Regions from separate parts of the Laedolimicola intestinihominis genome, predicted to be linked through region 2. Evidence: predicted binding sites of a transcription regulator. Region 2 holds the regulator's gene; the other holds the start of a gene.
What was found. The regulator Rex, encoded in region 2, represses fermentation and respiration genes when NADH is low (regulators of the CRP and FNR family bind a similar motif). The targets are predictions, from matches to a motif close to ATTGTTAANTANTTAACAAT.
Positions count from the first base shown of each region.

Region 1: the regulator Rex is predicted to act here: its motif matches at 5,685-5,704, upstream of WMO29_RS05080 (DUF8180 domain-containing protein).

Region 1 is NZ_JBBMFE010000003.1:175,217-183,116, forward strand. It holds gene acsB (acetyl-CoA decarbonylase/synthase complex subunit alpha/beta) at 1-301, opposite strand, end outside; partial or broken gene WMO29_RS05055 (ATP-binding protein) at 456-1,088, opposite strand; gene cooS (anaerobic carbon-monoxide dehydrogenase catalytic subunit) at 1,131-3,023, opposite strand; gene WMO29_RS05065 (ATP-binding protein) at 3,061-3,834, opposite strand; gene WMO29_RS05070 (methylenetetrahydrofolate reductase) at 4,053-4,988, opposite strand; gene WMO29_RS05075 (CooT family nickel-binding protein) at 5,108-5,302, opposite strand; gene WMO29_RS05080 (DUF8180 domain-containing protein) at 5,328-5,651, opposite strand; gene aroE (shikimate dehydrogenase) at 5,893-6,768, shown strand; gene WMO29_RS05090 (aminotransferase class V-fold PLP-dependent enzyme) at 6,968-7,900, shown strand, end outside.
Region 2 is NZ_JBBMFE010000013.1:81,740-89,639, reverse strand. It holds gene WMO29_RS13065 (S8 family peptidase) at 1-162, shown strand, start outside; gene WMO29_RS13060 (NADP-dependent isocitrate dehydrogenase) at 238-1,455, shown strand; gene WMO29_RS13055 (MBOAT family O-acyltransferase) at 1,445-2,890, shown strand; gene WMO29_RS13050 (hypothetical protein) at 2,902-3,897, shown strand; gene abc-f (ribosomal protection-like ABC-F family protein) at 3,891-5,804, opposite strand; gene WMO29_RS13040 (redox-sensing transcriptional repressor Rex) at 5,991-6,638, shown strand; gene alr (alanine racemase) at 6,733-7,899, shown strand.

The DNA of each region.
Region 1 (7,900 bases), on a different contig from region 2:
TGTACTTCAGTACCTCGATGAACTCTGCACACAGAGCTGTTGCAACACCGCTCATGAATGCGTCGTTCAGTCTCTTCTCTCTGGTCATCAGAGTCTTTACAACTCCCAGAGCTGCCTTCAGCTCTTTCAGGTTGGTAACCTTGCTTCCTGTTACGGCATAGTAGCAGGGAAGGCTGTATGCAGTGTCCGGGAAGGATACTGCCGCATCTTCTCCGTACTGTGCGATTGCGCCGTCGATAGCAGCCTCGGTCAGTCCGTAAACTGCGTCGTTGCCGCCGAATACTCTATCAAATAATGTCACGGTATTTTACCTCCAAATTTTAATTCGATTGATCGAGGATTTCCTTAATCTTCCGGATCTCCTCCTTTGCGGACTCGCTTACATCGTAGGGGGATTTGCCCTGCCGGTCCGCATCTATCACTTCCGGGTTATAATGGATAAATCCAAGTAAATCCTCTGCCGGGATCTTCGAGCGGATGAACTCCTCATCCTCTGCCCCGCGGACTTTGTTGGCTACTACGCGAACGGTCTGAATTCCCAGGTCGTGGGCCAGCCGTTTTACATTCTTATAGGTCTGAATGCTTCTCGCTCCGGGCTCGATGACTACCACAAACTGCTCCATACCTTCGCAGGTACCGCGGCCCAGATGCTCCAGGCCTGCTTCCATGTCCATGATAACCACGTCCTTGCTCCGAAGACTTAAGTAGCTCAAGATCCGCTTCAGCATCACATGCTCGGGGCAGACACAGCCGCCCCCTCCGGTCTCTACAGTGCCCAGCGTCAGGAGCTTGACTCCGTTATAGGTCTTGCTGTAGGTATCCGGGATATCATCCACCTTGGGATTCAGCGTGTACATGGCATTTCCGGGGCCTGCCCCTGTCCGTTCCTCGATGAGCTTTCTCATCTTGGAAATCGGAACAATCGAGTCCAGAACCTCCTCCGGAAAACCGAGCGCCAGACCTAAATTCGCGTCCGGATCCACATCGGCTGCCAGAACTGTACATCCCTCCTCCGCATATAATCTTGCAAGGGTGGCTGCAAAGGTCGTCTTTCCGACTCCGCCCTTTCCGGTAATTGCAATTTTCACGTTCTATTCCCTCCGGTTCTTTCTTTACTCTTTTTATCCGGATTAGATTCCCAGTGCGGTTCTCTTCTCCTCGATACGGTCGATCATCTTGTCAACCAGCTTCTCGATGTCTGTCTCGACAGTATAAGCGGCTTCAACCCAGTCACGAACGCCCTCAGTCAGCCACTGGCCCATCTCGGAAGAACCGGCTACATACGGGTCAACGCCCAGGAAGGTATCGATACCGGTTGCTACTACGTAGTTACCGATGGAAACAGCCTTCTCAGACATCCACTCCGGAGCGCAGCCTACAACCGGAAGCTGAGAAATATTCAGTCCGGAATCCTTGGCCAGCTCTGCTACCAGAACCATCATACGGCTGATATCTACACAGGAGCCCATGTGAAGTACCGGCGGGATGTCTGCCAGCTCACATACTCTCTTCAGACCTGCGCCGCAGAGATCCTTTGCTGCCTTATCCATCAGACCAGCCTTTGCTGCTGCCTGTGCGGAACATCCGGATGCTACCACTACGATATCGTTGGCAATCAGCTTCTTCATCAGCTCGATATGAGCGTAGTCCGGGCGAATCTTCGGGTTGTTACAGCCTACCATAGCGACTGCACCACGGATAACACCGGAGGTGATACACTCGATAAGCGGCTTGGTGGTACCTGTTACGTCTACCTGAGAGTTGGTTACGCCATCCAGTGTCTTAACCAGAGCCTCAAAGGAGTATCCAACAGTTGCTTTCTGCTTCATATCCGGAATGTATACCAGATCCGGCTTACGGTTCTTGAAGTTCTCACATGCAGTCATAACAATCTGCTTAGCCTTCTCTGCAGCGGTTCCTACATCAAAGCGGATGTAATCGGAATCCGGCATCTGCGCGATGGGAGAAGTGGTGATGAACTTGGTATGGAAGCACTTGCTCAGGGGTCCGAGTGCCGGGAAGATACACTGAACGTCTACAACGATAGCCTCACATGCGCCTGTCAGAACTACGTTCTCCTGCTGCAGGAAGTTACCTGCCATGGGAACGCCGCGGCGCATAGCTACCTCGTTGGAGGTACAGCAGACACCGGATACCGTGATTCCCTTCGCGCCCATGCTCTTTGCGTACGCGATCATCTCCGGATCGTCTGCGTACTCACAGACCATCTCAGAAAGTGACGGATCATGTCCGTGTACTACGATGTTTACATTGTCAGCGTTCATAACGCCCAGGTTTGCCTCGGTATCAAGGGGCTTCGGAGTTCCGAACAGTACGTCGGAGAACTCGGTTCCGCACATGGATCCGCCCCAGCCGTCAGCCAGACCTGCTCTTAAGGACTGACGAACCAGTGCCTCCGGAAGAGAAGAACATCCCATATGAGCCATATGTAAGGAGGTTGCTACCTCACGGTCAATTGCTCTCGGCTCGATCTCAGCATCATGCCACAGCTTCTGGGTATGCTCCGGAGCTCTCTTAAGCCATCTCTGTACACCGAAGGGCTTACCATACTCCATCAGAGCTGTCTCTGCCATCTCGTGAGCCAGATCGTAGATATCCTTACCCTCGGTCTCTACGCCCCACTCCTTTGCGATACGGATCAGTTTCTCCGGATCCTTAACCTTGTAAGCTCCGTCCGGCTTAGCTTCATACAGTGTGTGGCAGATCTCACGGCCATGGTCAGAGTGTGTAGCTGCTCCGCCTGCTGTGAATTTCAGATAGTTACGGCCTACGATACCATGTACGTCACATCCGCAGATACCTCTCGGTGCCTTCGGCGTAATACGGCACGGTCCCATAGCACAGATTCGGCAGCAGACACCCTGCTCACCAAACTTACAGTGCGGTGTCTGGTTCTTCACACGAAGCTGCCAGGCATCAGCACCTACCTTTGCTCCTGTCTCCAGAAGTCTGGCTGTTGCGGCTTCCATTTCCTCCACCGTTGTCAACTTTAAATCTCCCATTATAAACCTCCTACCTTTTTTTATTTTCATAAATTTATTATGAAAGATCCAACTGGTCAATAATACTGTACAGCGCCTTGCGGACCGGAGAATCCTCCGGAAGCTTTACTGTGGGCACGCCGTCACAGTCATACTCAAACACCTGCTCGTCCTGAGGAACGACGCCCAGCAGATGAAGGCCCTGTTTTTCGATCTCTTCTTTCGTTCCCGCATTCAGCACTCCACCCGGAGCGCGATTGATAATCAGTCCTACGGACTTGGGCTTCAGTCCACATTCCGGAATCAGCTTCGCGATACGTCCTACCGCCTGCACGCCTCTGCGTGAGCAGTCGCTGACCAGAATAATGGTATCTACCGACGGAAGAATTCCGCGGCTGATGTGCTCCATTCCCGCTTCATTGTCTACTACTATATATTTGTAATTCTTGGCATATCTTGCAATCTGGGTCGTCAGGAGCCCGTTGACGAAGCAATAGCATCCCTTTCCCTGTGTGTGACCCATCACCAGTAAATCATAATCATCCTGCTCGGAAAGCGCTTCTCCAAATTTCAGCTCCGCGTAATCCTGCTTGGACATTCCCTTCGGAATCGGGTTGGAACCCGCTGTCTCTGCCTTTGCAATCTCCTCACGAATCTCGCCCAGGGTCGGAGCAGCCTCCACGCCCAGCACCTCGTTCAGATTGGAATTGGCATCTGCATCTACAGCCAGAACAGGTCCCTGCTTCTTCTGGCACAGGTATTCAATTAAAAGTCCTGTAAGTGTAGTTTTTCCCACGCCGCCTTTTCCGGCTACGGCAATTGTATGTGGCATATCTTTGTTCTCTCCTGCCTTTTACCGCGGGCAGGTTTGTGCCCCGCCCGCAATTTTTAATAATCAATTTTAAGCTACTTTTCACATTCACTGTCCCGCGAGGTGTTTTGGCATGCATATGCCAAAATCCCGAGTTCCTCATGCGCGAAATTACGCAGTATGCGTAATTTCTGTGCACCACTCACTCATCTGGTTACTGTGAACGAAGTGAACGGTAACTAGATGAGTGTCTTCAGACCTGCGCGGTCGATGATTTCGGATACATCTTTCCACTTGTTCAGAGCGTACAGATGGATACCGTTTACACCCAGAGAACGATAGGTATCGATCTGCTTGATGGTGTACTCGATTCCTGCCTCGCGGAATCTCTTAATCTTATCATCATAGAACATATCGAACGGCTTGCCCTCAGCGTCCTTAGCTGCGAACGGGTTCGGGAACAGCCAGTTCTGGGAAATGATCTTGCACAGCTCGTGATCCATTACACAGCCGTTACGGGACAGTGCCATATTGATGGTAGCTGCCTGATCCAGAATCGGCATAACTCCTACGTCTACCGGCATGGTAACACCGGCGGAGTAGATAGCGTCCAGCCAGTACTTGAACTGCTCCATATCCCAGCAAAGCTGAGTCATGATGTAGTCAGCGCCGTTGTCCTGCTTCTGCTTCAGAACCGCGATATCGGACTCCAGGCTTCTGCATGCGATGTGTCCTTCCGGGGAACCTGCTACAGCGATCTCAAACTTATCGCCAAACTCGTCGCGAATGAACTTTACAAGGTCTGTAGCGTACTGGAAATCACCACAGGTAGTGGTCTCGCCCAGCGGAATATCTCCACGGAGAGCCAGAACATGATCTACGCCCTCATTCAGGTACTGCTGCAGCTGATCCTTCATGCCTTCCTTGGTGTTCTTGATTACGGTAAAGTGGGTAACCGGTGTAGTGCCAGCGTTCTTAATCATCTGACATACCTCGCGGTTTGCTCCTACGTTTCCGCCGCCTGCGCCGTATGTACAGGAAATGTAATCCGGCTGATACTTGCACAGATGCTCGATCGTGCCCGGAAGATTCTCCATACCCTTCTCAGTCTTCGGCGGGAAAACCTCGAAAGACAGCGCCATGCGCTCGTTCATGATGTCTGTTAACTTTGTCATTTCAACCAACCTCCATTTTTTCTATATATCAACAATATTGATATCCCATCCAGGCCCGCACGCACGGCTGCCTCCGTACAGCGTGCCCCCGCTTTTCATAAGCGGACAATAGCCCGTCTTTATACAGACGGGCAGTTTAACTTCACTACGGAGCCAGTCAGATCTACAAAGGAAATTGCTCCTTCTACAACCACCTCGGCGCCCATGATATCAATCAGACGCACCGAATCGCCTTCTACGTAAATCTTGCTGACATTCTTCAGCACGACCTCTTCCGTGTCTTTCATCGTCTTATATACAGTTGCCAAACACATAATGATGCCTCCTTGTAAACTGTCGTTACTGTACTAAGGAAAGCGCCAGGCTCAGATACAGATTGCCCTTATCGAAATTTTCGATGGCTTTCTCAATCTGTACCGCCACATCTTCCTTTCCTGTCTCGCGGAACTTCTTCGCCACCTCAGCCAGCTCCGCAGCATGGTGCTTGTTGTGATCCAGCATATAGGAAAGCAGCGCTTCCTGCTCGCTTCCCGGCTTGTGATCGCCGCAGCCACATCCGCAGCCCTCATGGCTGTGATCGTGTGTATGCTCATGACAGTGCTCGTGATCATGCTCATGCTCATGTCCGTGGCAATGTCCGTGTTCTCCGTCTACCATATGCATGGTTGTCTCCTCCTTTTACTCTATCTTTTAAATTGTGTTAATTTCCTGACAATCTTAGTACAATTATACCCTGACAGGGGGATTTTATCAAGTCGAATTTGGCCGAATAAAGGCTTTAAATTGTATTTCTTTGCATACATTCCAGCCCTGTCAAATTGCAATTGACTTTTCCCTGTTTTTTTTGTACCCTTAGTAAAAGTGTACACGATAACCCCGATAACTTCAAGCAAAAGGTGTAAAAATGGACAAAAAATTTGAGATAACTGGCACTACGAAACTTACCTGTCTGCTGGGAAATCCCGTTTCCCACAGCATATCCCCCGCTATGCACAACGCTTCTTTCCAAAAATTGGATCTGGACTATACTTATCTGGCTTTTTCCGTAGATGAAACGCATTTCGAACGGGCCGTGGACGGACTTATCACCCTGGGGGCCGCCGGCTGGAACTGCACCATGCCCCTGAAGCGGCTTATGTACGAGCGGGTGGATACCCTCTCCGACTCTGCCCTCTTAAGCGGCGCAGTCAACACCGTAGTAAACCGGGACGGGCAGCTCTTTGGCGATAATACGGACGGCTACGGCTTTCTGCAGTCCATGCGGGACGCAGGCTTCTCCTGTGAGGGAAAACACGCGGTCCTGCTTGGCAGCGGCGGAGCGGCGGCAGCCATTCTGGCTCAGGCGGCCCTGGACGGCGCTGCTGCCATCGACGTCTTCGCCCGTAGCGCCTCCGCGTCCACCAGGCTAATCGCCGAGGAAATCCAGCGGATCCATGCCCGCTGCGACTGCCGGATCCGTCTCTTTGATCTGGCGGACAGCACTTCGCTCAGGCACTGTCTGGACGAGGCCGACGTACTCATCAACGCCTCCTCCGTAGGCATGGCTCCCCACACAGACGCTTCCCTGATCCCGGATCCCGCCTTCTTCCATCCGGGTCTGGTGGTGGGCGACGTCATCTACAACCCCCGGGAAACCCTGCTCCTGCGCACCGCAAAGGAAGCAGGCTGCCACACCTTCAACGGTATGTACATGCTGCTCCATCAGGGCGCTAAGGCTTTTGAACGTTGGACCGGCCGGGAGATGCCTGTGGAATATATCCGGGAGCTCTATTTCCGGTAGATGCATCCCCTGCCCTGAATTCCGATCCGATATCTTGTAAATTCATCGGTTCCTGCTTTCTTTCAGAAAGATTTCGTGTTATAATAAAAAAAGCTGCAGTTTTGCCGGCGGCAGATCCGCAGCTTCCCTTTTATCGCAAAAGCACTGTTACGTTAATACACAAAAGTGTAATTATTTTCAAATCTGGAGATGAACCGTTATGATTTACCTTGACAATGGCGCCACCACCTTTCCAAAGCCGGAATGTGTCTGGGACGCCGTAGACCATTTTAACCGGACAGCAGCTGTCAACGCGGGCCGGGGCGCGTATCAGGCTGCCCGGGACGCCACCGCCATGATTCGGGAGGTCCGTGAGCAGCTGATCAGTCTCTGCGACGCCAGGGAGCAGGCCCAGGTTATCCTGACCCCTTCTGTCACCATTGCCCTGAACCAGATTATCCAGGGACAGAAATGGACGCCAGAATCGGTGGCCTACGTATCCCCTTACGAACACAACGCGGTACTTCGCCCCTTAAAGCTTCTGGAAAAGCGCGTCGGTATCCGGGTTCTGGAGCTGCCCCTCGCCGCAGATCTTTCCATCGACCTGGAGGCCACGAAAGAAATGTTCCGGCAGACCCCACCGGATTTTGTCAGCGTCTCCGCCGTCAGCAATGTGACCGGTTACATCCTGCCGGCCCGGGAAATCTTTCTGATGGCTAAAGAATATGGCGCTTTCACTCTGCTGGACGCGGCTCAGGCCATGGGACTTCTAAAGCTGTGCTTCTCTTTCCTCCGGGCGGACGCCATCACCTTTGCCGGACATAAGACGCTTTACGCGCCCTTTGGCATAGGTGGCTTTCTGTTAAAGAACGGGATCGATCTGGAAGAGCTTCTGGCCGGCGGCAACGGCATGAAATCCTTAAGCGAGGACATGCCCCGCTATATGCCCGAGAAAATGGAGTGCGGCAGCATGGACACTCCCGCCATCGCAGGCCTTCACGCCTCTTTAAAATGGCTGAAAACAGTCCGCCCGAAGAAAACCGAGGACGAGCTTATGGAATATCTTATTCCTAAGCTTCGGGAGATTCCCGGCCTGCACCTCTACTGTGCGCCGGATCCCAGTCTTCAGGCAGGTGTCATTTCCCTGAACCTG
Region 2 (7,900 bases):
GGAGTTGTACGGAAAAACAGGCTGACGATGGGAACACTGGAAATCAAACAGCTGTTGGTTCGCGGCGCGGATCGAAGCGCGTCCCTCCTTTATCCCAACCGCTCCTGGGGCTACGGTTCCTTGAATCTCTATCAGGCATTTGCGGCGCTGGGACGATTTTGAACTTGCAGTCCCAGGGGGAATCGTCTATAATAAAGAACAAAGCGCGGAAAAACGCAAACCCTAGGAGGACCTACGATGGAAAAAATTAAGATGACAACTCCGCTGGTAGAGATGGACGGAGATGAGATGACACGGATTCTCTGGAAGATGATTAAGGATGAGCTTCTTCTTCCATTTGTTGATTTAAAGACCGAATATTATGACCTGGGACTGGAACACCGGAACGCGACGGACGATCAGGTGACTGTGGACGCTGCAGAAGCTACCAAAAAGTACGGTGTGGCGGTGAAATGTGCGACCATTACCCCTAATGCGGCTCGCATGGAGGAGTACGATTTAAAACAGATGTGGAAGAGTCCCAATGGTACCATCCGGGCGATTCTTGACGGAACAGTATTCCGGGTTCCGATTATCGTAAAGGGCATCGAACCATATGTAAAAAACTGGAAGAAGCCAATTACCGTTGCACGTCATGCTTATGGTGATGTATACAAGGCTGCGGAAATGCGGATTCCGGGTCCCGGAAAATGTGAGCTTGTATTTACCGGTGAGGATGGAACCGAGCTGCGCGAGACTATCCATGACTTCAAAGAGGGCGGCGTGGTACAGGGCATGCACAATCTGGAGAGCTCCATCGAAAGCTTTGCCAGAAGCTGCTTTTCCTACGCGGTTTCCCAGAGGCAGGATTTGTGGTTTGCCACCAAGGATACGATTTCCAAGAAATATGATCATTTCTTCAAAGATACCTTCCAGGAGATTTATGAGAAGGAATATAAAGAACAGTTTGAGAAACTGGGCATTACCTATTTTTATACGCTGATCGATGACGCGGTAGCCCGTGTGATCAAGTCCGAGGGTGGTTATATCTGGGCCTGCAAGAATTATGACGGCGACGTCATGAGTGATTTGATTGCCACTGCCTTTGGCTCATTGGCTATGATGACCTCTGTGCTGGTATCTCCGCATGGATATTACGAATATGAGGCGGCACACGGAACCGTACAGCGCCATTATTACAAGCATTTGAAGGGCGAGGAGACCTCTACCAATTCCATGGCGACCATCTTCGCATGGTCCGGCGCCTTAAGAAAGCGCGGAGAGCTGGATCAGAACCCGGCCCTGACAGAGTTTGCGGATAAACTGGAGCAGGCTTCCATTGCAACCATTGAAAACGGAAAAATGACCAAAGATTTGGCGCTAATTACGACCCTTCCGAATCCGACGGTGCTTTCCAGCGGTGATTTTATCAAAGAGATCCGAAAGACCTTAGAGGAACTTTTAAATGCTGTTTAATTCCAATGCATTTTATATATTTTTGCCTATTGTATTTGTGATTTACTGGCTGACGCCCCCGAAACACAGGTGGGGCGTCCTGCTGGTATCCAGTTACTACTTTTATATGAGCGCCAACGCGAAATACATTTTGCTGATTCTGCTGACTACGGCAGTCTCTTACGGAACGGCACTCGTGATTGAGAAAACAGAAGAACAGAAGAAAAAGAAGCTATGTATGGGTCTGGCCCTGCTGGTCTGCCTCGGTCTTTTGTTCTTTTTCAAATACTTTAATTTCCTGAGCAGTTCTGTGACAGCGCTTCTGGCGCGTGCATCGATTTCCATGAGCCCGGTGACGCTGAAGCTGGTGCTTCCGGTAGGTATCTCGTTCTATACTTTCCAGACGCTTGGATATGTGATCGACGTCTATAAGGGAAAGACGAAGGCCTGCCGCCATTTTGGAAAATACGCGGCCTTTGTGTCCTTTTTTCCGCTTCTGCTGGCCGGTCCCATTGAACGGGCGGAGCATCTGATGCCGCAGATAGAGGAAGAACATCATTTTGAGTATGACAAGGCTATCCGGGGTGCCAAGCTGATTGCATGGGGCTATTTTAAGAAAATTGCCATTGCGGATGTGCTTTCCTCCAGCGTGGATATTGTATACAATCAGGTGACAAGTTTTACAGGTCTGGCTCTTGGCGTGGCGACACTTTTTTATGCCTTCCAGGTTTACTGTGATTTTTCCGGTTATTCGGATATTGCCCGGGGGGTGGCCTGTCTTTTTGACATTGATCTGGTCAATAATTTCAAGAGCCCTTATTTCGCGGCTTCTGTGAAAGAGTTTTGGGCCAGATGGCATATTTCTCTGTCCACCTGGTTCCGGGATTATGTATATATTCCGCTGGGCGGCAGCCGTGCCGGAAAATGGAAGACGTACCGGAATCTGCTTGTGACCTTTCTGGTAAGCGGTCTCTGGCACGGGGCCAGCTGGACTTTTGTGATCTGGGGCGGACTTCACGGCGCGGCGCAGATATTCGAACGGATCTGGAATCAGTATTTCCCACCCGGAAAAGAGGGAAAAAACAGGTTCCGAGTACTTCTGACTTTTGCCTTTGTGACCCTGGCCTGGCTGTTTTTCCGGGCAAATACCATGTCAGACGCAATTTATATTCTGACCCATCTCTTTGACGGCATTACCCATCCTTTGAGTTATGTGAAGGAATGTTACGTGGCCTTCAAAAAAGCCGGGCTGATTCAGAGCAACGAACTGAAGCTGGTGCTGTTCTGGGTGGTGCTGCTTATGGCGCACGATTATATTGCGCTTAGGGAAGATGTATGTCAGTGGTTTGGCCGTTTTGGTAAGCCGGTGCGCTATACATTTTATTTCGCCCTGATTTTTGTCGTGCTTTACAGTCGTCAGCTGGGCGAGTACAGTTTTGTATACTTTCAGTTTTAATGAGGACATCTATGAGACGATTTTTACGTAAAATTGCGCCGTTTGTGATTTTTATCCTGATTCTGGAGCTGGCCATTCCCATGGCGGTGGATCCTTACAATGTTTTTCATTGGCAGAAAATCCGGGATAATGGGGTAGAGCCCAACAGCAATTACATTAAAATGCAGTACATCCTGCATAATCCGGACAAGTTTGATTCATTCCTGTTCGGTTCCTCCCGGACTGGCTTTGTGGACACAGAAAAAATTCCAGATGGAAAATGGTACAATATGTCCTATTCAGAAGGACTGCCGGCGGAGCATCTGGAGAACCTGCAGGAGATGATTGCCAATGGAATCATTCCGAAAAATGTCATGATCGGCGTGGATAATATTTCCGCCTTCGTGGATCCGTCCCTGCATCAGAATCAGTTTTACCGGATCCCCTATCCGAGGACAGATAGACTGGGATTTTATGGAAAATACCTTAGCATTAAGGGCGTTCTGCTGTCCTTGGATGTGATTCGAAATCATGAAGTGACCGATCCGGATTATGTGGAACGCTATTATCGGAGCGGAAGTACGCTCCGGGATCCGTCTCTTGGCGGAACCTTCAAGGACGATGTGCCCTACTGGGACGATTATTATACCGATTATATGGCTGATTCGCTTCTGGACATCCGGCGGATTCGGGAATTGTGCGAAGAGTATGGGATTAACCTGATTGTGTTTACCAATCCGCTTTATTACCGGACCTATCAGGAGTCCAAGCATTTCGGTTACGATCAGTACCTGGGATGGCTGGCCGGAGCAGCGGGGAGCTTTTATAACTTCAGCGGGGAAAATGCCGTGACCATGGATAAGAACTATTTTTATGAATCCAGTCATTATACAGAAGTGGTGGGAGATATGATTATCGACCGCATCTTTAACGGGGTGACGGATGAGAGCCTGGAAGATCAGGGCTTCGGCATGTATGTGACAGAAGACAATTTAGCCGAATTTAATGAAGCGCTGGCCAATCATTGAGCCAGCGCTTCCCATTGTTCGTATAGAATTTCAAGACGGGCCGCAATGGCCTCCTTTTCTTTGTGAAGTTTCATGCATTCCGCCACATTCGTGTAGACGGATTCCTGAGTCAGAAGCTGATCGATTTCGCCGTCCCGGGTCTCCAGGTCGAAGATTTCCGCTTCCGTCTTTTTGAAATCATTTTCCCGTTTCCTCTGACGTGCCTGTTCCTCTTTCTGCTGTTTCCAGTCCAGTTTTCCTGCAGATTCCGGTTCTGCCGCTTTGGCCTCCGGAAGCTCCGGGTTCTGCGTCTTCGGCGTCAGAATATCATGCTTTTCTAGATAATAATCGTAATTGCCGATATAATTGACTAACTGTCCGCCGGTCAGATCGAGGATCCGTGTGGCGGTTGTATTGATAAAATAACGGTCATGGGAGACATAAAGCACGGTGCCGGTGTAGCGGTTCAGGGCCTGCTCCAGAATCTCCTTGGAGACGATGTCCAGATGGTTGGTGGGCTCGTCAAGAATCAGAAAATTGGCCTCGGAGAGCATCAGCTTCGCCAGAGAGACACGTCCCCGTTCGCCGCCGGAGAGCTCCGAGATTCGTTTGAACACATCGTCGCCGGTGAAAAGAAAAGCGGCCAGGGTGCTTCGAATCGTTGTATTGTCCAGATCCGGGTAAGCGTCGGAAATCTCTTCAAACAGTGTCTTTTCCGGGTGCAGCACGTGATGCTCCTGATCGTAATAACCGATATGAACCTTGGAGCCCAAGGTAAAGGAACCGCTGTCAGCTTCCAGTAATCCATTCAGAATCTTTAATATTGTAGTTTTTCCGGTTCCATTGTTGCCGATAAGAGCTACCCGTTCGCCGCGCTTAACGTCGAAATTCAGATCCGTGAAGAGGGTCTGGCTGCCAAAGGATTTGGAAAGACCCTCTACGGTCAGCACGTCATTTCCGCTGACTACCTTTGGCTCCAGGGTGATATGCATCTCAGAGCGGACTTCCGTGGGTTTCTCCAGTATATCCATCTTGTCCAGCATTTTTTCGCGGCTTTCAGCCCGTTTGATGGATTTTTCCCGGTTAAAGGATTTCAGTTTTTGGATGACCTCTTCCTGATGTTTGATTTCCCGCTGCTGATTCAGCCAGGCATGCATGCGGGCTTCCCGAAGCTGTGATTTCTTCGCGGCATAGTCGGAGTAATTGCCCTGGAAGGTGGTCACCTCGCCGGCGTCAATCTCGATAATCTTCGTGGCGATCCGGTTCAGAAAATACCGGTCATGGGCAACCACCAGAACCGCGCCGTCGTAGTTCAAAAGAAAGGTTTCCAGCCAGGCGATGGAATTCATGTCCAGGTGGTTGGTGGGCTCGTCCAGCATAATGAGATCCGGATGGGAGAGCAGAAGCTTGCCTAAAGATACGCGGGTCTTCTGACCGCCGGACAGCTTGTTGACATGCTTCTCGAACTCTTCCTCTTCAAACCCCAGTCCCTTCAGGACGCCGACCACCTCGCTCTTATAGGCGTAGCCGTTTTTAAGTTCAAATTCATGGTTCATGCGGGTATACTGCTCCAGCGCCATATCCAGCGCAGTGCCGGACAGCTCCTTCATCTGCGCTTCGATCTCCCGGATACGGGTCTCCAGATCGATAACGTCCTGCTTGACCGTCAGCAGCTCCTGGTAAATGGTATGATCACTGTTCAGATCCTGATGCTGTGCCAGATAGCCGATGGTTTTGCCTTTTGCCAGAACCACCTCGCCGGAGTCTGCTTCCATTTCCCCGATGATGATTTTTAAGAGGGTGGATTTGCCTGCGCCGTTGATACCGACCACGGCGGCTTTTTCCCGATCCTCCATGTGGAAGGACGCGTTTTTCAGAATCACGTCGGTTCCGAAGGCTTTGTTTATATTTTGACATGCTAATATCATAAAAACACCTCTGTTTTTCGTTGTTGAATGTCACATGAAGTCTATTATAGCGAAAAATACAGGATTGAACAAGATAAAATCTACGATTCTTTCAGAAGAATCCAGTAAAAAGATTGACAAAAAATTTGCTTTTCGATTATAATAAAAACAGTTTTGAAAGATTTATTGAGGGATGTGCAGAATATTATGGAAGAGAGAGAGATCTCAAAAGCAGTTATCAAGCGGCTGCCGCGCTATTATCGCTATCTCGGAGAACTGATGGAAAATGGAGTAGAACGTATTTCCTCCGGCGAGCTGAGTAAACGGATGAGTGTCACGGCGTCACAGATCCGGCAGGATCTGAACAACTTTGGCGGTTTTGGGCAGCAGGGGTACGGATACAATGTCAAATATCTGTATGAGGAAATCGGCAAGATTCTGGGCCTTGACAAGAAACATAACATGATCATCATCGGCGGTGGTAATCTGGGACAGGCTCTGGCCAATTATGTGGATTTTGAAAAACGCGGTTTCTACATAAAAGGCATTTTTGATGTAAATCCTATTTTAAAGGGCTTAAGCGTCCGGGGCATCCAGATTCACATGCTGGAGGATCTGGAGAGCTTCATCAAGGATGAAGATATTCAGATTGCGGCATTGACACTGCCAAAGTCCAAGGCAGAGGAGATGACGAAGCTTCTGGTTCAGTATGGAATCAAGGCTATCTGGAATTTCGCCCATATCGATCTGGATGTTCCGTCGGACGTCCTGGTAGAGAATGTTCATTTGTCAGAGAGCCTGATGCAGCTTTCTTACAATATTACACGGTATGAGAAAGAGCATCCCCGTTCCTGACGGAGTATCGGAGTGAAGTATGATAAAAGGGAGCTTTTGGCTCCCTTTTGCATGTAAACGCATAGTATATTAAGGATAGTGAGGAGTGTCAGACGTGAAAGGATATAAGCGCGTGGCGGCTTATGTGGATTTAGATGCCATAGAAGATAATTTTGAGGCTATGAAGGCAAACCTGAAAGAAAAAACAAGAATTGCGGCTGTAGTGAAGGCCAACGGGTATGGACATGGAGCAGCGCCCATTGCTAGAATGATAGAAAAGAAGGATTATCTGTGGGGCTTTGCGGCAGCGACCATTGAAGAAGCTGCAGAGCTTCGAAGAAATGGCATTCAAAAGCCAATCCTGATTCTGGGGTACGTATTTCCGGAGGATTATGAGGAGCTGGTGCGCCTGGATATCCGCCCCACAGTATTTCGCCTGGATATGGCGAAGGAACTGTCTGCGGAAGCAGTTCGACAGCAAAAAGAAGTGAGTGTTCATATTAAAGTAGATACCGGTATGAGCCGGATTGGATTTGCGGATACCAAAGAGAGCGTGCAGGATGTCTGCGCTATCAGTAAGCTTCCGGGCATCAGGATGGAGGGGCTGTTTACCCATTTTGCCAAATCTGACGAGCTGGATAAAGCGGCTACCGAGAAGCAGCTTGCCCGGTACTGCGCGTTCCGGGAAGCCTGTGAGGCAGCCGGCGTGAAATTTCAGATTCATCACTGCTCCAACAGCGCCGGCATCATTGATTTGCCGGAGGTAAATCTGGATATGGTACGGGCTGGTATTACGGTATACGGTCTGTATCCTTCCGACGAGGTGAAGAAGGAGCTGGTTCCCCTGAGACCGGCGATGGAGATGAAAAGTCATATTGTACATGTAAAGACCATCGCGCCCGGAACGGAAGTAAGCTATGGCGGCATTTATACGGCTGATTCTGCGCGCCGGATTGCTACCGTCCCTGTGGGCTATGCGGACGGGTATCCGAGAAGCCTGTCCAATAAGGGCGTGGTACTGATCGCTGGTAAGCGGGCGCCTATCTGCGGCAGAGTCTGTATGGATCAGATGATGGTAGATGTGACGGAGATTCCGGAAGCAGTTCCGGGCATGGAAGTGACCATGTTTGGCAAAAACGGAGAAGCGGTTCTGTCCGTGGATGAACTGGCGGAGCTGTCCGGGCGGTTTAACTACGAATTTGTCTGTGATTTGTCCCAGCGCGTTCCGCGGATTTATCTGCGGCACGGGCAGGTGTCTGAGATTCACGATTTCTACGCCTGAA